One region of the Alteromonas sp. G5_S2_22_S1 genome, then DNA from elsewhere that is predicted to be linked to it. Evidence: predicted binding sites of a transcription regulator. Region 1 holds the regulator's gene; each other region holds the start of a gene.

Evidence for each region. Region 1 encodes MetJ, which represses methionine synthesis genes. Its sites were predicted from a motif close to TAGACGTCTAGACGTCTA; they were not measured.
Region 2: thrA (bifunctional aspartate kinase/homoserine dehydrogenase I) is a predicted target of MetJ. The motif match lies at 2,102-2,119, and genes of this name have one in related genera.
Region 3: metA (homoserine O-acetyltransferase MetA) is a predicted target of MetJ. The motif match lies at 3,552-3,569, and genes of this name have one in related genera.
Region 4: serA (phosphoglycerate dehydrogenase) is a predicted target of MetJ. The motif match lies at 4,231-4,248, and genes of this name have one in related genera.

Annotation. Positions count from the first base shown of each region.
Region 1 covers NZ_JBQKUJ010000013.1:45,892-51,649, reverse strand. The annotation lists gene priA (primosomal protein N') at 1-1,753, opposite strand, end outside; gene rpmE (50S ribosomal protein L31) at 2,108-2,320, shown strand; gene ACTRWF_RS14045 (hypothetical protein) at 2,488-2,805, opposite strand; gene ACTRWF_RS14040 (malic enzyme-like NAD(P)-binding protein) at 3,356-4,591, shown strand; gene metJ (met regulon transcriptional regulator MetJ) at 4,765-5,097, opposite strand; gene metF (methylenetetrahydrofolate reductase) at 5,259-5,758, shown strand, end outside.
Region 2 covers NZ_JBQKUJ010000010.1:95,209-100,966, reverse strand. The annotation lists gene thrA (bifunctional aspartate kinase/homoserine dehydrogenase I) at 1-1,927, opposite strand, end outside; gene ACTRWF_RS12175 (excinuclease ABC subunit UvrA) at 2,340-4,844, opposite strand; gene ACTRWF_RS12170 (LysR substrate-binding domain-containing protein) at 4,966-5,758, opposite strand, start outside.
Region 3 covers NZ_JBQKUJ010000003.1:301,789-307,546, forward strand. The annotation lists gene metH (methionine synthase) at 1-1,468, opposite strand, end outside; gene ACTRWF_RS05685 (homocysteine S-methyltransferase family protein) at 1,478-2,545, opposite strand; gene metA (homoserine O-acetyltransferase MetA) at 2,549-3,487, opposite strand; gene ACTRWF_RS05695 (DUF2802 domain-containing protein) at 3,655-4,089, opposite strand; gene ACTRWF_RS05700 (chemotaxis protein CheW) at 4,149-4,640, opposite strand; gene ACTRWF_RS05705 (chemotaxis protein CheW) at 4,658-5,473, opposite strand; gene ACTRWF_RS05710 (ParA family protein) at 5,481-5,758, opposite strand, start outside.
Region 4 covers NZ_JBQKUJ010000017.1:39,166-44,923, forward strand. The annotation lists gene ACTRWF_RS16000 (DUF1289 domain-containing protein) at 1-8, shown strand, start outside; gene ACTRWF_RS16005 (HDOD domain-containing protein) at 29-853, shown strand; gene ACTRWF_RS16010 (DUF481 domain-containing protein) at 989-1,792, shown strand; gene ACTRWF_RS16015 (DUF481 domain-containing protein) at 2,007-2,753, shown strand; gene serA (phosphoglycerate dehydrogenase) at 2,899-4,128, opposite strand; gene rpiA (ribose-5-phosphate isomerase RpiA) at 4,374-5,030, opposite strand; gene ACTRWF_RS16030 (5-formyltetrahydrofolate cyclo-ligase) at 5,117-5,758, opposite strand, start outside.

The DNA of each region.
Region 1 (5,758 bases):
CTCTTCCAGCAAGTTGAGTTACCAGTTGAGCAAGCTTTTCAGGGGCTCTGAAGTCTGCGCTAAACAGTGCGCCATCGCAATCGAGAACCGCCACTAATGTAACGTGAGGAAAGTGGTGGCCTTTAGACAAAATCTGGGTGCCCACAAGCAGCTGATATTCTTGGCGGTTAATTGCATCGAGCGTTTGATGTAACTTATCTTTACCGCGCACCGTATCGCTGTCTATTCGCACCTGCGTTACCCCGGGAAACAAGCTAGCAAGCCCCTGCTCTACTTGCTCTGTACCGGTACCCGCAGTAACTAGCTCGTTGTAATGGCAAGCTTCACAGTTTGTTGGCATAGCACGCATGCCGCCGCAATGGTGGCACTGCAATCGGTTTTGCGCTTTGTGTACGGTGTAAGGTCGCTCGCAACGCTTACACGTTACTGTCTCGCCGCAATGATGACAAAGTAACGCTGGCGCATAGCCTCGGCGATTTACAAACACCAACACCTGATTCCCTGCGCTAATATGCTGGCGCATTATGGTTAACAGGCCTTGTGAAATACCGTAGTGAATTGGCTGGTCGCGCGCATCTAATACGTGCTGATGGGTACTTCGCGCGCCCCCGGCTCGCTTGGTGAGCTGTAAATGCGCATAGCGGCCGCTTAGCGCATTATTAAGGGTTTCAAGAGCAGGGGTGGCACTGCCAAGCAGTAAAGGAATATTATGCTGTTTCGCACGCATGGCCGCCAAATCGCGAGCATGATAGCGAAGCCCATCCTGCTGCTTAAACGACTCGTCGTGCTCTTCATCAACAATAAGCATACCCGGGTTATTAAGCGGGGTGAAAATAGCAGAGCGGGTACCTATAACAATACCGAGCTCGCCCGCTTTTGCTCGCTGCCATACTTGCAGACGGTCTTTGTCTGAAAGTTGCGAATGCAATACGCCCACGGCAATGCCAAAGCGCTTTTCGAAGCGGGATACCGTTTGCGGGGTAAGCCCAATTTCAGGCACAAGGATAAGCACCTGCTTTCCTTCGCGCAGTAAAGGCTCTATCGCTTGAAGGTATACTTCTGTTTTGCCGCTACCGGTCACCCCTTCAAGTAAGCTAACCGCAAAGTTGCCGTGTTGACGGTTAAGGGCGGCGATGGCAACTGACTGCTCAGTATCGGGAACAGGCTTATCTTCCATTGTTAACGTAGATAGCCAAGCGCCCGGCTTAAATTCAGGAGTAACCTCTTTGATAACGGCAAGCGACTTTTCTACCAAGGCTTTTACCGCTGGCGCACCAAACTGCTTACGCGCCTCTATCGCGAGCATCGCCCGTTTGGTCAAGGCGGTAAAACACGCTTTTTGCTTTGGGGCGCGAGATAGCGACGCTGACAGCGTTTTTTTACCCTCATCGGTAAGCATGAGTATATCTTGTGGAGTAGGGCCTGCCGACTCGCCTTTTCGCAATAATACAGGCAGCATGGCGTGTAACACTTCACCCGGAGCATGGTGGTAGTACTGCCACAGCCATTGCGCCATTTTTAGCAGCACCCCATCAATAATAGGTTGATGATCTAGCACCGTTTCAATGGCTTTTAGCTTGTTGCTATTGTCAATCTCGCTCTCTGATTTTTGTAGTGTTTCAACAACTACGCCCACAAGTTTGCGCGGACCGAAAGGCACCATTACCCGTACGCCTGCTTCTAGTGCGCTATCGTGGGTATATGTGAAAAGTTGGCGCAGCGGCACTGGTACAGCAACTTGAATGAAGGCCATTGCGAACGTTCTACCTTATCGTAAAGTTATTAAAGTCTATTGAGCTTTCGGGCGTAACCGTTACATAAGCGCACATAAACGTATCTAGAGTAAGCTGCATGGAAAAGTCACGCTTATTTTACCCGCCATTAAACTGAAATATTTAAACATACTTTGCGCTTTAGCATAAAAGGAATGTTTCGTTGTTTAGCGAGCATACAAAAACCGCTTGATCAACCCTCTGCCATCCTTTATTATGCGCCGCTCTTTTTGCGATAGGCTGTTCTTTGAACGACTTATCATTTGAATTAAGTAACGTATGGTGTGCGACTTCGGGTTGTATAGCGATACGGCCTTATTATGTGAGGTAATCCCATGAAACAAGATATCCACCCTAAATACGAAGAAATCACAGCAACTTGCTCTTGTGGTAACGTTATGAAAATTCGTTCTACGCTTGGTAAAGACATCAACCTAGACGTATGTTCATCATGTCACCCTTTCTACACTGGTAAGCAACGTAACGTTGACACTGGTGGTCGTGTTGATCGCTTCAAGAAGCGTTTCGGTGCATTGGGCAAAAAGTAAGCCTGATATCGAGTTCGAAAAAAGCGCCTATACGGCGCTTTTTTATTGCCTGTCATTATTTGCAGGTTAAATAATATCTGTGCTTAATTGGCTATCAGCGCGTGCCCCCTCGCATCACTGTAAACGAAAAAACCTCTCTGCGCCTTAAGCCTCGCCTGCTCGGCGCGTTAATGCTCGTTGTCTAGCTTCGATAAGTGCACGTCCCAGTCGCCGCCGCTACGTTGTTTACATGCTTCTTCGCTGTCAAAATAGACCCCAACGGGTTTAGATTTAATGGCCGCTGTTGCAATATTCACCCAACTTATAAAGTCCATATCCCACCCATTGGTTTGCGCTACCTGCTTTTCATGCTCGCGACTAAAAACAGCCACGACTTTAGGTGTACGCCAGTGGCCAGTATGCGTAAGCCAGGCAAACCCGCTATTGTCTTCTTTTACGCTTTCGCATACGTCTGTGAGTACTTCAATAAGTTTTCGTTCTGTCATTACGCTCGTCCACGCCGCAGTTTCGGTATCAATGTTTGAGATATTAACAAAACGACGCCGCAGACATAATCGTTTGGTGAAAATTTAGGCTGTGATCCCTACGCCTCACAATAATAGAAATTAAAAATACAAAGACATATTGAAATAAATGAGATGAATGATAATTATAGGCTTAATTTACTGGTCTAATTAGTGTGGCTCCCCTACATTGGTTAATGAGGATTCTGATCAGATATGTACACAATGAAATGCTGTGTTAGAGTTGCGATAGGCGTTCTGATAGTGGGTATTAATCTTATGAATATTGGCTTGCTATCATGCCTTGTAGCGCTTTCAGTTATTCGAATTCATATTGCGTAACTGAAAATGCAACAACAAATTAAGCTGGAACCTGTGGCTAGATTCGCTCAGTTTCAGTGTTTAAAACTTTTTGTAATTACTTGGTTAGAACGCGCTTGTGTTTATCTTCCTATAACTATAACGACATAAGATAGCGGCAAAGCGTGAGTAAAAACACCGATGAACCCTACATCTAAGGATACAATTTTACATGTCAGATTTTAGACAACGCGCACTCGATTATCACGCCTACCCCACCCCCGGAAAAATTCGCGTAGAGCTGTCTACGCCAGCAGATAGTGTTGACGACCTTGCATTAGCATACAGCCCCGGTGTTGCCGAACCAGTTAGGGAAATAGCTGAAGACCCCGATAATGCCTATAAGTACACCGCTAAAGGTAATATGGTAGCCGTGATTAGTAATGGCACCGCGATTTTAGGTTTAGGTAACCTTGGCCCCCTCGCTTCAAAGCCTGTGATGGAAGGTAAAGCCTTGCTGTTTAAACGCTTTGCCGGGCTAGATGCCATTGATATTGAAGTAAAGCATCGCACGACAGAAGAGTTCATTAATACTGTGGCGAATATCGCCGACACCTTCGGCGGTATAAACTTAGAAGATATTAAAGCCCCTGAGTGTTTTGAGATTGAACAAGAGCTTATAAAGCGCTGTAAAATTCCCGTATTTCACGACGATCAGCACGGTACTGCAATCGTCACGGCAGCGGGTATGCTAAATGCCCTTGAGATTCAGGGCAAAAATATCGAGAGTGCAAAAATAGTGTGCATGGGTGCAGGCGCAGCCGCGGTAGCTTGCATGGAACTACTCATTAAATGCGGCGCCCAGCGTGAACGCATTTATATGCTAGACAGAAAAGGGGTTATTCATACCCGTCGTGAAGAGCTGACTGAGCACAAAAAGCTCTTTGCTAACAACACCGACAAACGCACCCTTGAAGATGTTATGGAAGGCGCAGATATTTTTGTTGGCGTATCAGGGCCTGACGTTTTACCACCAGAAACGCTAGCGTTAATGGCCGAGAACCCTATTGTATTTGCTTGCTCAAACCCAGACCCAGAGATAAAGCCAGAGCTGGCCCATGAGGTGCGTAAAGACCTCATTATGGCAACCGGGCGCTCTGATTACCCAAATCAGGTTAACAACGTTCTATGCTTCCCTTTTATTTTCCGCGGCGCATTAGATGTTCGCGCCACGGCCATAAACGACGAGATGAAAGTGGCCGCCGTTGAAGCCCTTCGCACCATTACCAAAGAGCCGGTGCCAGAAGAAGTATTAGCGGCAAGTAAAAGCGACAGTCTGACCTTCGGTAAAGAGTACATTATCCCTAAGCCGATGGACCCACGCTTATGTGAACGTATCGCAACTGCGGTATCTAAAGCAGCGATAGCGTCCGGCGTGGCCCGGGTACCTGAAAACTCGGCCGAATAGGGGTAAATTAACAGTGGGGTTGCCGAAAACCAGACTAGCGAAAGGCTAACTTCAGTGATGTAGCATTAAACAAGAATTACTATGTTTAATATGCCATAAAAAACGGCGCTATTATTGTGAGATCACTTCACACTAATAGCGCCGTTTTTTGTTAGCATGGGTTAAGCTGAACTTTATTCATCTTCCGAGACGTTGTTTTCAAAGCTTGGATCTATACCCATTTCTTCCATAATGCGACGCGCTTCTGCTGGCACCCGATTAGGATTGTCTTTGCGCAAATCATCGTCGTTCGGTAAAGGTTGCCCCGTAAACGCGTGTAAAAACGCTTCGCAAAGTAACTCCGAATTGGTGGCGTGGCGCAAATTGTTTATTTGGCGGCGAGTACGCTCGTCGGTGAGTGCCTTCAGCACATTAATTGGTATAGAGACAGTGACTTTCTTTACCTGCTCGCTCTTTTTACCATGCTCTGCGTAGGGGTGAATATACTTACCGTTCCATTCTGCCATTGTACTAACTCGGTCTACTCTTTTTTATGTTATGAACAGAAATTCTAAACAAGTTCACGAAAAGGTCAATTGAGCAGTGTAAACCTCTTGACGTCTAGACATATATTATTTAATTTAGACGTCTAAACGTCTATAAAATTATATTTTCAAGAGAATAAGCCATGGTTTCTTACGCGCAAGGTATCGATGCATTAAACCAGTCCCTGTCGGAACTGCGTGATATTGATGTATCTTTTGAATTTTTTCCGCCTAAAACGGAAGCCATGGAACAAACACTATGGAAATCTGTAGAGCGCTTAGCGCCGCTAAAGCCAAGCTATATGTCGGTGACCTATGGTGCGAATAGCGGCGAACGAGACAGAACACACGATGTGGTTAAGCGAATTCAACAGCAAACCGGTGTTGCTGCAGTTCCACACTTAACGTGCGTAGATGCAAGCCGCGAGGAGCTTAAGCAAATTGCAAAAGACTACTGGGATTCAGGCATTCGCCGTATTGTTGCGCTTCGCGGCGATTTACCGCCAGGGTTAGAAAAAACAGAGATGTACGCCTCTGACTTAGTTGCCTTGTTGAAAGACGTGGCGGATTTTGATATTTCCGTTGCTGCTTACCCTGAAAAGCACCCTGAAGCCCCGAATGCGCAGTTCGACCTGCTTAACCT
Region 2 (5,758 bases), on a different contig from region 1:
AAGACAAGCTGCCTGATAAAATACCTTCAAAGCGATGCAGAACGTCACCGGCGCTAAACAGCTTTTGCAGGTTATCAATAACCGGAAGGCCTGCGCCCACTGTCGTCTCATAAAGGTATTGACGGTTAGTAGAAAGTGCCGTTTTGCGCAGCTTACGGTAATAAGCCATGGCGCTGGTATTCGCCTTTTTGTTCGGCGTCACTACGTGGAAACCACTTTCCATCATATCAACGTACTGATTGGCAATAGCTTCATGGCTGGTGCAGTCAACAATAACTGGGTTCACTAAGCTGTTGTCATTAGCAAACTGGTGTAAGCGCTCAACGCTCAACCCTTCGCTCGCTGAATCAAGTGCTGCGCTCCAGTCACCGCTTAAATCTATACCTTGGCTGTTTAACAGCAGCTTACGGCTATTGGCAATACCGTAAACACGCAGCTGAATATTGCGCTTTAACAGTGCCGGCTGCTGCTTTTCAATCTGCCCTAGCAGTTCAGTCCCCACGTTGCCACACCCTACTAGGAATACGTCTATGGTATGACGGTCAGAGAAAAAATTCTGATGAATGACTTTTACCGCTTTTTTCGCACGCTTGCTTTCAATAACCGTAGAGATTGAGCGCTCAGAAGAGCCCTGCGCGATGGCTACGTTGTTAACTCTCGCTTGCGCTAGCGAGTTAAAGAAACGGGCCGCCAAGCCTTTGGTTTGACGCATACCGTCACCCACTAAGGTAACAATGGCAAGATCATGACGCACTTCGATTGGATCAAGCAGCTGATTTTGTAACTCTAGTGCAAACGCATCTTCAAGCAAGGTTAACGCACGCTGGGCGTCTTTGCTTTGAATACAAAAACTGATTGAGTACTCAGAGGAAGACTGAGTAATTAAACTGATAGAGATATTCGCATTCGACATGACTTCAAACACGCGACTTGCCATGCCTACCATGCCTTTAAGACCAGGGCCTGCAACGTTAAACATAGTAACGTTATCAAGCTGTGAAATACCTTTAACCGACGTCCATACTTCACTTTTTTCGTTGCTGATAAGCGTACCCGGCGCCGCTGGATTAAGCGTATTGCGGATTAAACACGGGATGTGATGTTGAGCGATAGGGCCAATGGTTTTCGGGTGAAGTACTTTAGCGCCAAAATAAGACAGTTCCATGGCTTCTTGATAAGTCAATTTATCAAGCAGTACCGCACCTTCTACTTGGTTCGGGTCAGCATTGTAAACACCATCTACGTCTGTCCAAATCTCGCAACAGCTTGCATCGATACACGCCGCTAAAATTGCTGCGGAATAATCTGAACCGTTGCGGCCTAACGTCACTTTTTCGCCCGCTTCATTAGCGGCGACGAAACCCGGCATTATTAAGAACTCACTGCCATCGTTTGGTACGTCTGAAAAACGCGCCTTACTTAGCGACACATCGGCAATGCTGTCTAGGTATTCGCCATCGGCAAGCACATATTTTACCGGGTCGATAACGCGGTTAGCGATGCCCTTCGCTGAAAGCATGGCGCTGAAAAGCGTAACCGAAATATATTCACCAATGCTTAGGATACCCGCTGAAACATTATCTGGCGCTACGCCAAGCAACTTTATGCCTTCAAGGTGCTGCTTTAATACACTGAGATGACTGTTGATGAAATCTACCACGCTTGCGTGGGCAAAGCCGTCGAGTTCTTCGTTAAGGTTGTTGGCAATGCCGGTAACCGTGTCGTTCAGTTTAGTGAATAACGGTTGGAAATCTTCACCCGCGGCTGCTTGTTCACACAATAGTGAAAGCGCGTTCGTTACCCCCTTAGGGGCAGAGAGTACAACCGCAGCACCGTCGGTTTGGTGGGTTGCCGTGCTAATTTCCATAACGCGCATGTATCGCGGTGCATCGGCTAGAGAAGAACCCCCAAACTTTAAGACTTTCATATGCTGCTCCTTAAGGTTACGCATGCTAAAACGTGTGTAAAAAAAAGCCCGCTCTGTGTTAGGCGGGCTTTCGTTGTCTTTTGCTTACTTGCACTAGCCAGCGACCGCCCTTTTTAAGGTGGTAATCGACATCATGGTGGTGCGAGTAAGTAGAATCATTTTCATACAAGCAATTTGCCGTATAGACGTCTATAAGTCAACCGCAGTTTTCACCACACTGTATTGCAAAAAGTGAAACACTCTTTCAAAAACATTTCTTTTTAAGGTACAAACCCGTTTTACCTCACTACGGCGTTTAAGTGTGATACTGCATATTGGCTTCTCCAAGCCCTATTGCACAGTGGTTGCTGCTATGACAAAGATACGGCATGCGAAATGAGTAAACAAATGAGCGACCGGCGGCCTTTGCCGATTAATTTATTTTGCAAGCTTGCTTTAAAAAGGGCGCAGTTGCGCTTTTCTTATTTTTCGCAACGTCTTTTGGTGTGCCCCACGCCACGATTTGTCCACCGTCTTCGCCAGCTCCCGGCCCCATATCAATAACGTGGTCACTAGCGGCGGCCACTTGCATATTATGCTCAACCATCACCACGGTATTACCGCTATCCACGAGCGTACTTAAGTGCTCCAAAAGCAGTGCAGTATCTGAAAGGTGCAAACCTGTGGTTGGTTCGTCCAGCACATAAAGGGTGTTATTGTTTTGCGCACGCTTAAGTTCAGAGGCCAACTTAATACGCTGGGCCTCCCCTCCCGATAGCTCGGTGGCACTTTGCCCCAGTGTAAGATAACCAAGGCCAACGTTAATTAGTGTTTTAAGCCCTCGCAAAACTGCGCTGTTATCCTCAAAGACATCCTGCGCCTCGTTGACTGTAAGAGATAAAATATCGGCAATAGAGTGTTTTTTATAGTGAACATCTAAAACCTCATCCTTAAACCGTGAACCATTACAGACCGAACAAGGTGAATACACACTGGGCATAAATAGTAATTCTACCGACACTACACCTAGTCCTTCACAGTTGGGACATCGGCCTTTGGTCACGTTAAAAGAAAAATGACCGGCATCATACTCACGGCTTTTCGCGTCGTCAGTGGTAGCAAATAAGCGTCTGATTTGGTCGAACATGCCCGTGTAGGTTGCGAGCGTCGAGCGTGGTGTTCTGCCTATAGGAGACTGATCTACAACCACTAAGCGACTTATATTATCTGACCCGCTGGCGATAAAGCCCTCTTGGGTAACCTTATCTTCGGATGAAAGTAACGCGACCTCATTAACTTCACCGTCAGTTTTATCTTTAACGCTACCCAATCCCTCTTTTACTAGCTCCACCAATGCTTGGCTAATAAGACTCGACTTTCCAGAGCCTGAAACGCCAGTAACCGTTGTCATAACGCCAAGGGGAATATCAATATCAATGTTGTTTACATTGTTTCTGCTCACGTTTTTAAGACTTAGCGTCAATGATGAGTTACATTTTTCTCTTGATACGAGGGGTTTGTCATTGAAAACAAATTCTGCGGTTGACGAAGTCTCTACCTTCGCGAGTTCATCAACTGGACCACTGAATATCAGATCACCACCCTCTTTACCGGCACTAGGGCCAATATCTACTACCCAGTTAGCCCCTTTAATCACATAGGGGTTATGCTCAACAACCAACAGAGAATTACCCGCTTTAGTAATATCATGAAGCGCATTAACTAAGGACTCGACATCGCGAGGATGCAACCCAGCCGAAGGTTCATCCATAACATAAACCACGCCAAATAAATTGGATTTTAGCTGAGTAGCGAGGCGCAGTCGCTGTAACTCGCCAACCGAAATAGTAGTAGTGCTTCTATCTAATGAAAGGTAATGCAGACCTAGCGCGATAATAGGTTTAATTCTATCGATGACATCGTCCGCTATGTTTCTTATGACTTGTGCCCTTTCTGAAGTATCACCTGCTACTGAACCCCGCAGCTTATTCATTTTTTCATTAACGTCGCGCAGCGGTAGCCTTGAAAAGTCAATAATATCGACGCCCTCTACCGTAACGTTAAGGGCTTTTTTCTTAAGCTTTTTACCATGACAACGGGGGCACGGTGTAACGGAGAGGAAACGAGAAATACGCTGCTTAATTTTTTCTTTCTGTGAGGTTTTAAAGGTATCTAAAACGTGACGTCTAGCGCTTATAAACTTTCCCTTATAGCTAGCAGGTTCGCCCTCTGCTAGCGCTTTGCGCGTTTGTTCTAGGTTGTAATTTCGATAGACAGGCATCTGTGGCGCCTCGTCTGTATATAAGATCCAATCGCGCGTCGCTTTCGGCAATTCACGCCACGGCACATCCACGTCAATATCAAGAGACAGCAGCACCCGGACAAGATTTTTACCTTGCCACGCACCGGGCCAAGCCGCCACAGCCCCTTCTCGAATGGTTAGGGTATCGTCAGGCACTAAAAGCTGAGCTTGAGTATCAAACACTTTACCGATACCGTCGCACCGCTCGCATGCGCCTTGAGGCGTGTTGGGTGAAAAGCCGTCTGCATAAATAATAGCTTGGCCTTCTGGGTAATCCCCTGCTCGGGAATAAAGCATACGCAGGCTGTTAGAAAGGGTAGTTATACTGCCTATAGATGAACGCACTGACGGCGCTTGGCGACGCTGATGTAAGCCAACGGCTGGCGGTAATCCCTCCAAGGCATCAACTTCTGGCTTTTCGACTTGTTCTATTAGACGCCGGGCGTAGGGCGATATGGAATCTAAATAACGATGCTGCGCCTCGGCGTACAGCGTACCAAACGCCAACGAGGACTTGCCTGAGCCAGATACGCCGGTAAAAACGACAACGCAATCTCGAGGTATATCAACGTTGATATTCTTTAAGTTATGTACGCGAGCACCGCGTATCTGAATTCGCCCTTCATCCTTATGCACCTATTCACCTATATCGTTATTTGCACTGAAACTGCGGCCCTTTTTAACAATGTAAAGACCGACAGACGTTATAGTGTGTAGAGATTTTGGCTTTTTTTCGATCAGTAAATCAGGCAGCTTGCTAACTATCTGAGACGATATGTTGAGCCAAAAAATCCACTAATAATCTAATTTTAGGCGCGACATTACGGTTTGAAGGGAACACCGCCCATATCGCTTCTTGCTTATCTTTGTATTGGGGAAATACTTCAATTAACTTACCCGAAGCCAACGCCTCTCGCACATAAAAGCCAGGCAGCTGGGCGAGCCCTAAACCTGCAATAGCTGCACTGCACAGCGCATTTCCACTGTTGTATCTAACGCGCCCCTGTACCGGTATCGCACGTATGGTTTTATCAACTAGAAAACGCCAATAGGGCTGCGACCCCACCAATAGTGTGTGTTTTTTTAAGTCTTCTAAGGTCTTTGGACGACCATTTTCCTTAAAGTATTGCTCGCTTGCGCACACGTATAAATGACGTGTGGCAAGCTTTTTAGCCACCAGCGTCGAGTCTTCCAACTTTCCAATGCGAATGGCTAAATCGAGGCCCATATCCACGATATCGAGCTTTTCATTCGAGAAAATGCACTGCACGCTAATACCTGAATACTTCTGCATAAATGCATTGAGTAGCGGTGCTATAAATGCTTCGCCAAATGCTACAGGCGCTGTGAGTTTAATTAAACCCTGCGGTGAGTTTTGCAAAGCGCTAACTGATAGCTGGGCATCTTCGAGCGCTTTTAATGCTGGCAGTGCTTGTTCACAATATAAAGTACCGGCTTCGGTGAGTGAAACGCTTCGCGTAGTACGATGCAGTAATTTTACGCCAAGCTGCTTTTCTAAAGACGCCACTTTTCGGCTTATTTGTGCCACC
Region 3 (5,758 bases), on a different contig from region 1:
TAGACGTGGTTGCCCCACCAATAAGCAGCGGAATTTCAAAACCCTGACGCTCCATTTCTTTCGCAACATGCACCATTTCGTCAAGCGATGGGGTAATCAGCCCCGACAGGCCAATCATGTCTACGTTTTCGTCTTTGGCGGTTTGCAAAATAGTGGCGGCTGGTACCATCACGCCTAAATCGATAACTTCAAAGTTATTACACTGTAGTACCACACCTACAATGTTTTTACCGATATCGTGAACGTCGCCTTTTACCGTTGCTAGTAGAATTTTACCGTTGCTCTTAGCATCGTCTGATTTTTCTTCTTCGATGAAGGGCTGTAAGTGCGCTACCGCTTTTTTCATTACGCGGGCAGACTTTACGACCTGAGGTAAGAACATCTTACCTTCGCCGAACAAATCACCTACTACGTTCATGCCGTCCATTAAAGGCCCTTCAATAACGTGTAGCGGACGTTCAGCCTGTTGTCGGGCCTCTTCGGTGTCGTCGATGATATAGTCGGTGATCCCTTTTACAAGGGCGTGCTCTAAACGCTTATTTACGTCTTGTTCGCGCCAGCTTAAATCTTCTTTTACTGCGGCCTTACCGTCGCCTTGATAGTTAGGTGCAATGTCTAGCAAACGCTCAGTGGCATCACTTCTGCGATTTAAAATCACGTCTTCAACGGCTTCGCGAAGTTCAGGTGGAATTTCGTCATATACCTCTAACTGGCCTGCATTAACTATAGCCATATCCATACCTGCACGAATTGCGTGATATAGAAATACCGAATGCATGGCCTCTCGTACTGGGTTATTACCCCTGAACGAGAAAGAGATATTAGATAGGCCGCCGGAGATATGTGAGTACGGACAGGTTTTACGTATTTCGCGGGTAGCTTCAATAAAGTCCACCGCGTAGTTATCATGTTCCTCGATACCTGTAGCTACAGCAAAAATGTTGGGGTCAAAAATAATATCTTCTGGCGGAAAACCGATGTCTTCAGTCAGCAGTTTATAGCTGCGCTGACAAATCTCGACTTTACGGGCCTGGGTGTCGGCCTGACCGGTTTCGTCGAACGCCATAACCACGGTTGCAGCACCATAACGTTTAATGAGCTTAGCTTGATGTAAAAAAAGCGCTTCCCCTTCTTTTAAGCTAATTGAGTTAACAATAGCTTTGCCCTGTACGCATTTAAGGCCCGCCTCTATCACTTCCCATTTTGATGAATCAATCATGATGGGTACGCGGCTAATATCGGGCTCGGAAGCTATGAGGTTTAAGAAGGTGATCATAGCCTGCTTGGAATCAAGCATGGCCTCATCCATATTGATATCGATGATTTGGGCACCGTTTTCTACCTGCTGTCTAGCGACATCAAGTGCGGTTTCATAATCACCTTCAAGAATAAGGCGTTTAAAGCGAGCGGAGCCTGTAACGTTGGTGCGCTCGCCGATATTAATAAATGTGGAAAATTCTGCGCTCATAATGCCCTCCTAGTGTACAAACGGCTCTAGGCCTGACAAACGCATTTTAGGTTCAAATGCAGGTACGTTACGTGGCGCTATACCCGCTACCGCATTAGCGATTTCGCGAATGTGGTCTGGCGTACTACCGCAGCAACCGCCTACGATATTCACAAGCCCTGATTGCGCCCATTCTTTAATGTGCTCGGCCATTTCTGGCCCTTCCATATCGTACTCACCAAACTCGTTAGGTAGGCCAGCATTGGGGTGTGCCGAAATAAAGCATTCACTGATTGCCGCCACTTCATCCACGTATTGACGCAATAAGTCGGGGCCAAGGGCGCAATTTAACCCGAAAGAAAACGGGCTGATGTGACGCATCGAATAATAAAATGCCTCGGCGGTTTGCCCCGATAATGTGCGCCCTGAAGCGTCGGTAATTGTGCCAGACACCATAACAGGTAAAGACTTACCTAGCTTTTCAAACACCGACTCCACCGCATAAGCTGCGGCTTTGGCATTTAATGTGTCGAAAATAGTTTCTAACATGATTAAGTCTACGCCGCCTTCAATGAGTGCCTCGGTAGACTCGCTGTACGCATCGACAAGTTCATCGAACGTTACGTTGCGTTTACCGGGGTCATTTACATCTGGCGAAATCGAGGCTGTGCGATTTGTTGGGCCCAAAACGCCTGCCACGAATCGCGGTTTGTTTGGCGTTTTCGCAGTAAACTCGTCAGCGGCTTTTCTGGCCAACTTGGCCGCCGCCACATTGATGTCCCGCGAATGGGCCTGCATGTCATAGTCGGCCATAGCAATTGTGGTGGCGTTAAAGGTGTTTGTTTCAATGATATCAGCGCCTGCTTCGAAGTAGTCGCAGTGAATTTGATAAATAATATCCGGCTGAGTAATAACCAGCATATCGTTATTACCTTTTACGTCACAGTGCCAATCTGAGAACTGTGTTCCGCGGTAATCATCTTCTTCTAATTTGTGACGCTGAATCATAGTGCCCATAGCGCCATCAAGAATAAGAATGCGCTCTTTAGCGGCTTTTGTAAGCGTTGTCTGCGCGCTAGATATTGTATTTTTGCTCACGTGCTACCTCTTTGGCTGTGACTTTTCAGCAAGCTGACTTAAATCGTAAGGCGTGGTCTGATAAACATAATAATTCAGCCAGTTTGTAAACAATAGGCTGCCGTGCGACCGCCACTGTACAATGGGAGACGTGGCTGGGTCGTCTCCTTCAAAATAATTTTTCGGAATGGGCGGTGTTTGGCCGGCAGCAATGTCGCGTAAATACTCGTCTTTTAGTGTATCAGGGTCGTATTCTGGGTGGCCGGTAACAAATACCATGCGCTTGTCTTCAGAGGCGACAATATAGGCGCCTACCTCATCAGACTCTGCGACCACGTTAAGCCCGTCAACACTGTTGTACAACGAAGTATCGATATGCCCGTAGCGTGAATGGGGGGCATAGAATGACGGATCAAAGCCTCTTAATAACTCATTATTTGGATCGTTAACTTTGTGCTTAAACACCCCTGAAAACTTTTCATCTCGCAGTTCGCGGGTAATGCCGTAAAAATGGTACATGGCTGCATGGGCCGCCCAACACAGATAAAGCGTCGAATTTACGTGGCGCTGCGCCCACTCCAAAATAGTGGTCATGGTTTCCCAGTATTTCACTTCTTCGTAATCGATAAGCGCTAATGGGGCGCCGGTAACAATAAGGCCATCATACTTTTTGTTCGCCACCGACGAAAAGTCATGGTAGAAAGCGTCCATGTGCGACTGAGGCGTATTCTTGGGCGCCTGGTTGTCTATGCGGATCAAATCCACATTTATCTGTAGTGGCGTGTTTGAGAGCAGACGCAGCAGTTGCACTTCTGTCTCAATTTTATTCGGCATTAAATTTAAAATACCCACTTCAAGAGGACGAATATCCTGGTTAGCCGCCCTGTCCATGTCCATGGTAAAAATGTTTTCACCTAGTAGTACATTCTGTGCGGGTAACTGCTCAGGAATACGAATTGGCATAGAGGGCTCCAGTGATAAATTACAATACCCGTATTGTGTCTATAACTGGGAATATGTCAACATCTTTACGTCTAGACGTCTAAACGTTTTTTTTGAGTAACGTAATGGAGGGACTTTCTCGTCGATAGAAGCGAATTGGAATGATTAATCACCTTCTGCCAATGTTTTTAGCTGTGTTGCTTGTGCACCATCACCAACATTTCAGCTTCGGCACGCGGAATGTCACACGCTTCAATGATTTCATCAATACTTGCCCCTTGCTTCACTAGTTCCGCGGCACGTTGATATAGACGCAGTGAAGGGTCTTGAAGCTTCAGCTCACGAACATGGTTTTCAATATCGGTTTGCTTTTCTTCTAGTTCTTTCAGGTGGCGTGTAATAACAAGGGTTCTTGCCTGCGCTTCAGTTTGCTGATTATTGGCGTTATTAGCTATGGCTTCTACGCGTAAAATAGCTTCTGCGTTTTTATTTTCACAATCATTTAGCGCGGCGCGAAGTGTACATACATGCGAGTAAATTACACCTATAGCAACGATAAGTATAAGGATGAAAACGCATAATACAATTTCTAACACGGTAGGTGCAGCGAGCTGCCAATCCATGGATATAACCCTTGGGGAAACGCAGGAGGCATGACTAACCATGCCGCCCGTTCATTTATTTAGATGCTGCTAAGCTCATCCCACTCTTCATCACTTAGCAACTTATTGAGATCAACAAGTATCAGTAGTTCACCGTCTCGGTTGCTCACGCCTTGAATAAACTTAGCGCTTTCTTCCGTGCCCACGTTAGGGGCACTATCAATCTCTGAAGACTTCAGATAAACCACTTCTGCCACGCTATCTACAAGGATACCGACTACCTGTTCGTCAGACTCAATTATAACGATACGCGTATTGTCAGTAATTTCTGTTGGCGGTAAACCAAAACGCGCGCGAGTATCGATTACCGTCACAACGTTACCACGCAGGTTAATAATACCTAATACGTAGTCGGGCGCACCGGGAACTGGGGCTATCTCGGTATAACGCAATACTTCTTGTACTTGCATTACGTTAATACCATATGTTTCATCACCTAGGCGATACGTTACCCATTGAAGGACTTCGTCGTTACTGTCGGTGGCATTGCTATTTATTCTTTCGTCGCTCATGAACCTGGCTCCCGATACTATGGCGTCTGGTCGTTACTGCCTAAGCCTTTGTTAAGCATAGATATTAATTCTTCAACGTCAATTAACGCGCACATTTTCTCTTTAACCATCCCCGCTAACCAGGGACGTTTACCTGTGGACTCGCGCCATTTAACGTCATCGGAGGTCAAATTGACCGTATTTACAAGCTTTTCGCTTGCCAAGCCCCACACACTCTCTCCTAACATTATAAGATATCGGTAGTTGAGCGATTGTGCGAGGTTTTCATCATATTTTTCTGGCATCACCCATTTAGCTGAGTCAACTACATTTAGTTTAGCCTCTCTATGCAACATTACACCCATAAACCAATCGGGTTTGCCAAACAGCGGCCCAATCTTTTCAATTTGATGAATGCCGCCTAATGTAGTTAATGGTACAGCCAAGGTTAAACCAGCGACCTCAAAGAATAGCGCTTGAAAACGAAAACCGAGAGTATCCTTTAGTGGAATTTTTGTTTTGTTTGCGTCACTTAACGCGGTTTCATTTTGACTCTCTACTTGAGGTTCTATTGCCGATGCCGCTTCGTCTTCAGAAACCTCTACTTTTTCTGTCTCGATAAAAGCGGTAACTTTTTCGGCGATTACGGTTTGTGGGTCAGCGCTCGTAGAGTCAGCCTCTGTTTTCAACTCGTCTACATGAGTCAGTGCCGACTCAGTCATCTGTTGAGACGCTTGTTCAAGCAATTTAGCCGTGCGCGCAGTGACATCTTCAGGTGTCTCTGGTTCTTTGAGAAGGCTATCTAAGTAGGCCTCCATCACTTCTTCACGGGCGAAAGGCGATTGCTTGCTCATTTTTGTATTAATTCTCCAGTACGGCTAACAGCTTTGCGTAGGCTGACACACCACGAGTTTTAGGGTACGCCGCCGAAATTGGCAGCTGTACTAAACTGGCGTCTCTAAAGTGAGTATCTACGGGAATAACCCCTTCCCACACACGCTCTCCGTAGTCGTTTATTAATCGTTTGCGCGATGCTAACGCTGCGTTTGTGCGCTTATCAAACATAGTGGGAATGATGACTGTATCAAATGATTTATTCAAAGAGCGCCCCATTATTTCCATGGTGCGGATCATTCTGT
Region 4 (5,758 bases), on a different contig from region 1:
AAAATTAAAAGAGACAGAGATTTATTAGATGTCGTTAGATAAGTACGTTGCGTTTGCCGCAAAATCTTTTACGTTGCCCGACATGTGTGTACGTTTACGCTCAACATTGGACGATCCGCATTCTAGTGCTGAAGACATTGGGCAGCTTATCAGGGCCGACCCCTCCCTTACAGCTAAAGTTTTACGTTTAGCGAACAGTTCGCTATTTCGCTTCCCATCCCAAATTGAGACAGTGGCCAAGGCGATTAATGTGATTGGCGGTGAAGCCCTTTATAACCTGGTTGTCGCTGAGACAGCCACAACCGCTTTCAAGCACTTTACTTCTGATCTTATCGAGCTAGACAAGCACTGGTACGCCTCTGTCTATTGCGGCATGGTAGCGAAAAGCCTTGCAATGCGGCTAAATGTTCGGGGAGCCGAACGCTTTTTCGTCATGGGTATCCTTCAAAACCTCAGCGAGCTACTGGTTGCAAATAAAGAGCCTCAGCGATATCAGAGCTATCAAAAAGCGGAAAAAGATGTACTGCCACATGTTAACCAGTTAGCGCATTTCGGTTTTACGTTTGCTCATTGCAGCGGTATCATACTCGAGAATTGGCACTTACCTATTGGGTTGTACTATCCGGTATCGTTCATGAACGACGAAGCTAAATATGCTTCTGATGTTGATATATGTGTTCTCGCGTTGGCAAGTCGTATTACCCTAAGCCAGCTTGAGAAAGAAAGTTACGCTAATATTGAACTTTTTACTCCAGAGATAGCCAATAAAGTAAGTCTCGACATGGAAGTGGTAAGTAATTCAATTGAATACGCTGAGCAAGAAACAGCGAAAATTGTTGCGCTTATTCACTGAGCTTTAAGTAGAACAACTCCGTTACTTTACCGGCATATAGCAAGAACGTTGCAGAGCTCTTCCAGAGGATTGGTTTAACTAGCGTCGTACTAAGACGTAATCTAAAAATTATAAAAGCTAAACGTAAGTCAGATTATGCTCACAAAAATCTTCCGGCCAAGCCTTGTCGTAGGTGTTCTATGCTTAAGCGTTTGTGCTTCAGCAGACGCAAGAGATCTCATTGAGACACTTTATCACGCAGACTTTACTCCAGACACTGACGATGAAATTCCCCGCTTTACGCTAGACGGCGAACTTGGCGTGCTGGTTAATACGGGGAATACGTCAGCGGCCAGTGTTAAAGCTGCGGTAAACGCTGATCACGAGACTGAAAACTGGAGCAGTATTTATCTAGCGGAACTGCTTTATAAAGAGAGTGGTAGTGCAACCACCGAGCGCGATATTAGCGCACAACGCTTTTACACCAGCGCTCAATTCGATTATAAATTACTCACGCCTGGCCGCCGCCTTTTCATGTACGGCGATTATGAGGATGACAAGTTTACTGGCTATGAGCATCGCGCCTCGTTAGCCGCAGGTTGGTCTCAGCGAGTTTGGCGTAACGAAGACAGTGAGTTTCGTTATAGTGTTGGGCCGGGGTATACCTTTATCGAGGCTGAAGAGGACAACGATGGTGTTGTGAATGACGGCATTATTGTACGGGCTTCAGCAGAATATAAATACCACTGGAGTTCAGGCGCAAAGCTAAGGCAGTTTGTCAGTGCCGAAGCGGGCGAGGAAAATACGAAATCTCGCTCTGAAACCTCGTTGTCAGCTAACGTCTTCGGCTCTTTGGCTATGAAGCTGTCATTTATTTTAAGTCACGAGACAGATACACCAGAAGATGTGGCAGCGTTGAGTACAGAAACATCAGTTGCTTTGGTGTACCAGTTTTTTTAGTCAATTAGTGTAAATTCATAGGATAATGTGGCCTTTTTAACGGGTTCGCATTGACTGTCTAGGCTGAAAATGTACACTGCGCACCACAATATTAGTGGTGGTTGCCCAGTGCGACGCCGTTAAACCAATTTCTTCAAAAACTCGCGTTGTACCGCCTAGCAGTACCAAAGGTCTCGTGTACAACTGATGGACCGTTAATCAATAGGATTGTTCAATGAAAAAGCAAGTGCTTGCATCTTTAGTTGCCATTTCTCTTTCTCCTGCCGTATTCGCGCAAGACGATGAAGTAAAACCTTTTACAATGGAAGGTGAGCTAGGTTTCATTTCAACATCAGGTAATACTGAAACCACGTCAATCAGCGCAGGTATTCAAGCGCACCAGGAACTTGAAAAGTGGAGCAACGACTACGTTCTTAAAGGTCTTTATAAGCAAGAGACCGTGGAAGGTGATGACGGCGAAGACATTGAATTTACTTCAGCGCAGAAGTTCTTCGGTTCAGCACAGGGTAACTATAAACTAGCTAATCCAGATAACCGTCTATTCGGCTTCGCATCTTACGAAGACGACCGCTTCAGTAACTTTAACTATCAAGCGACTGTGGCTGCAGGTTGGAACCAAAAGGTGCTAGAGAATAAGCGTCATACGCTTGAATACTCAATTGGTCCTGGTTACTCGTTCATTGAAACGCAAGATGGGGAAAACCTAGATAGCGTGATTGTTCGTGCGTCATCGGCCTATTCTTGGAAAATCTCTGATACCGCTAAGTTCACCCAAACCGTGAGTACGGAAGTCGGTTCTGATAACACTAAGTCTCGTGCTGAATCGGCCCTTACTGCAACTATTAGCGGTAACCTATCAATGCGTCTATCATTCAAACTTGATCACAACACCAATGTTGAAGACGATGTTGAGAAGCTAGATACAGAGACCGCTGTTAGCCTAGTTTACAATTTCTTCTAAGCTAAGATATACACGCAACTACCCCCGCGGTAAGTTAGGCATTAGGCCTGTGTGTTAATCTAAAAAAAACGCTGCATTATATGCAGCGTTTTTTTATTTAAGCCCCAATTTTCAAAAAAGGGGGCTTAACGTCGATAAAGCGGTATTAGTGTAAAATACGGGTTTTTATTGTGCCGTCAATTTGCTGAAGTTCAGCAAGGGCTTCATAACCGCGGTCTTCTTTCACATCTACAACCACGTAACCAATTTCTGCGTTAGTTTGAAGGTACTGGGCTTCAATATTAATGCCTTTCTCTGCAAACGCCTGGTTAATTTGCGTAAGAATACCTGGCTGGTTTTTGTGCACGTGAAGCAGGCGTGAACGGTTCGTATGCTCAGGAAGCGATACTTCAGGGAAGTTTACTGCAGACAAGGTTGAACCATTGTCGCTATATTTGGCAAGTTTGCCAGCCACTTCAATACCAATATTTTCCTGTGCTTCTTGCGTACTTCCCCCTACATGCGGAGTAAGAATAACGTTGTCAAACGCACGAAGCGGAGACGCAAACTCTTCAGTGTTCGACTTAGGCTCAACTGGGAATACGTCGATGGCAGCGCCGTTAAGGTGGCCGCTTTCAAGGGCGCTAGCCAGTGCATCAATATCAACCACGGTCCCGCGAGAAGCATTGATAAGAATGCTGCCTTTTTTCATTTGAGACAGCTCTTTCTCGCCAATCATGTCTTGAGTTTGAGGTGTTTCAGGTACGTGAAGCGAAACAACGTCTGAGGTATTTAGAAGCTTTTCTAACGATTTCACCTGTGTAGAGTTACCGAGCACAAGCTTATCTTCAATATCAAAGAACTGAACACGCATACCAAGGTGTTCAGCAAGAATACTCAGCTGGGTACCGATGTGCCCATAGCCAATGATACCGAGTGTTTTACCGCGAGCTTCATACGAGCCTACGGCTGTTTTTTCCCATTCGCCGCGGTGCGCTTTGGCATTTTTGCTAGGCACTTGACGAAGAAGAAGGATAATTTGACCAAGGACTAACTCAGCGACCGAGCGTGTGTTTGAAAAAGGCGCATTAAACACGGGAATGCCGCGACGCTGGGTCGCTTCTAAATCAACTTGGTTTGTTCCAATACAGAAACAGCCGATTGCTACAAGCTTCTGTGCAGCATCAACCACTTTCTCTGTAATTTGAGTACGCGAGCGAATACCTACAAAGTGGGCGTCTTTAATCTTTTCAATCAACTCATCTTCAGGAAGAGAGGTTTTAAGAAATTCAATGTTGCTATACCCATTGCTTTTTAGCGTTTCCAAAGCGCTTTGGTGAACACCTTCTAACAATAAAATGCGGATTTTATCCTTCTCTAATGAAACTTTGCTCATGAACTCGCTATCTCTCACTGATGTAATTTATTTCGCTTGAATAACCCCAGCAGGTCTGAATATGCCAGGGAGTGGTCACTGTCGATATGCTATAAAGACATCTAGACGTCTAAACGGAAATTAACAGAAAACGCATTAAGTTGAAAGTAGTTTTTGTATAGCTTTTCGCCGCTTCAGTTTATCGTTTACGTTAACTAACAAAATGATAACGCTGGCGGCGAAAGCCATTGGTAGTTTTTACGTTTTTACTTAAAGGTCTCAACACCGTTTTCTGTTGCACTTAGCACTATATCGGCACCGCGCAGAGCGAAAATGCCGTTAGTCACTACGCCTGGAATATTATTTATCTTTTGTTCTAGTTCCCGTGGATTAAGTATCTCAAGGTTATGAACATCCAAGATAACGTTGCCATTGTCGGTGATCACTCCCTGACGGTACTCTGGGTCGCCGCCAAGCTTAACCAGTTCACGGGCTACGAAAGAACGGGCCATAGGTATCACTTCAACAGGGAGGGGGAATGCGCCCAGTACTGGCACCCGTTTGCTTTCATCTACAATACAAACAAACGTAGTGGCTGCTCCTGCAACAATCTTTTCACGAGTAAGTGCGGCACCGCCACCCTTTATCATATGCTTGTGTTCGGTAACTTCATCGGCACCGTCGATATAAACGGAAAGGTTGCTTACTTCGTTTAGCTCAAATACTTCAATGCCCAAAGCTTTTAAACGCGCTGTTGATGCTTCTGAGCTTGATACTGCCCCTTCAATTTTGTGTTTAATTTTACCGAGTTCTTCAATAAAGAAATTCACGGTAGAACCCGTACCCACACCGACAATACTGTCTGATTCAACGTAGTCGATAGCTGCTTTGGCTACGGCTTGTTTCTTTGCGTTCTGATCCATGGTCATTCTCCGACTTATTTTGTTGGCAGTGTAACTTATATGCCTATATGAACCCACAAGTTCATAGTCACAATTTGTTATATCGACTATTCAGCGGTATTGAAAATTAGCGTGCGTGTGGGAGTAACAATAGCATCAAGGGGAACATCCCACGAGGCTACAGGCAACGCCTCGACTTCTTGCATGTCGTGTGCAATACCAACAAGCTTAGGTTTGTTGCTGCTTATATTTTTTTGTGGATAAACGTTGCGCTGGGTAAAGGCTAGGGTGCGGTCGTAATAGCCGCCTCCCATACCCAGGCGATTGCCGTTAGTATCAAAGCCAACCAAGGGCATAAGGATAACATCGCATTGCGACGTAGGAATAACGCTAGGGCAAACTAAGGCCGGCTCTTCAATATTGTATTTGTTTTTAACTAACGCTGTATGTTGAGTATAGGATAGAAAGAGCAGGTGACCTTTACATATTGGGTGTAACACTGGCAGCGCGAACTGTTTTGCTTGAGGGGCTTGCCATTGCATCTCGATATAGTCTTTTAAATCAACCTCTCCGTCGTTAACTAGGTAGCCCGCGATGGTATTAGCCTCTATTAAAAAATTCAGCGAACAGAGTTGTTTAACTACGCCTTGCGCGGCATCACGCTGTTGTTGTGGGCCTAACGCACGGCGGGCTTCTCGAAGTTGTTTTCTCAATGTTGTACGGGCGTTGGCTTTCGCTTCGGGCAGCGT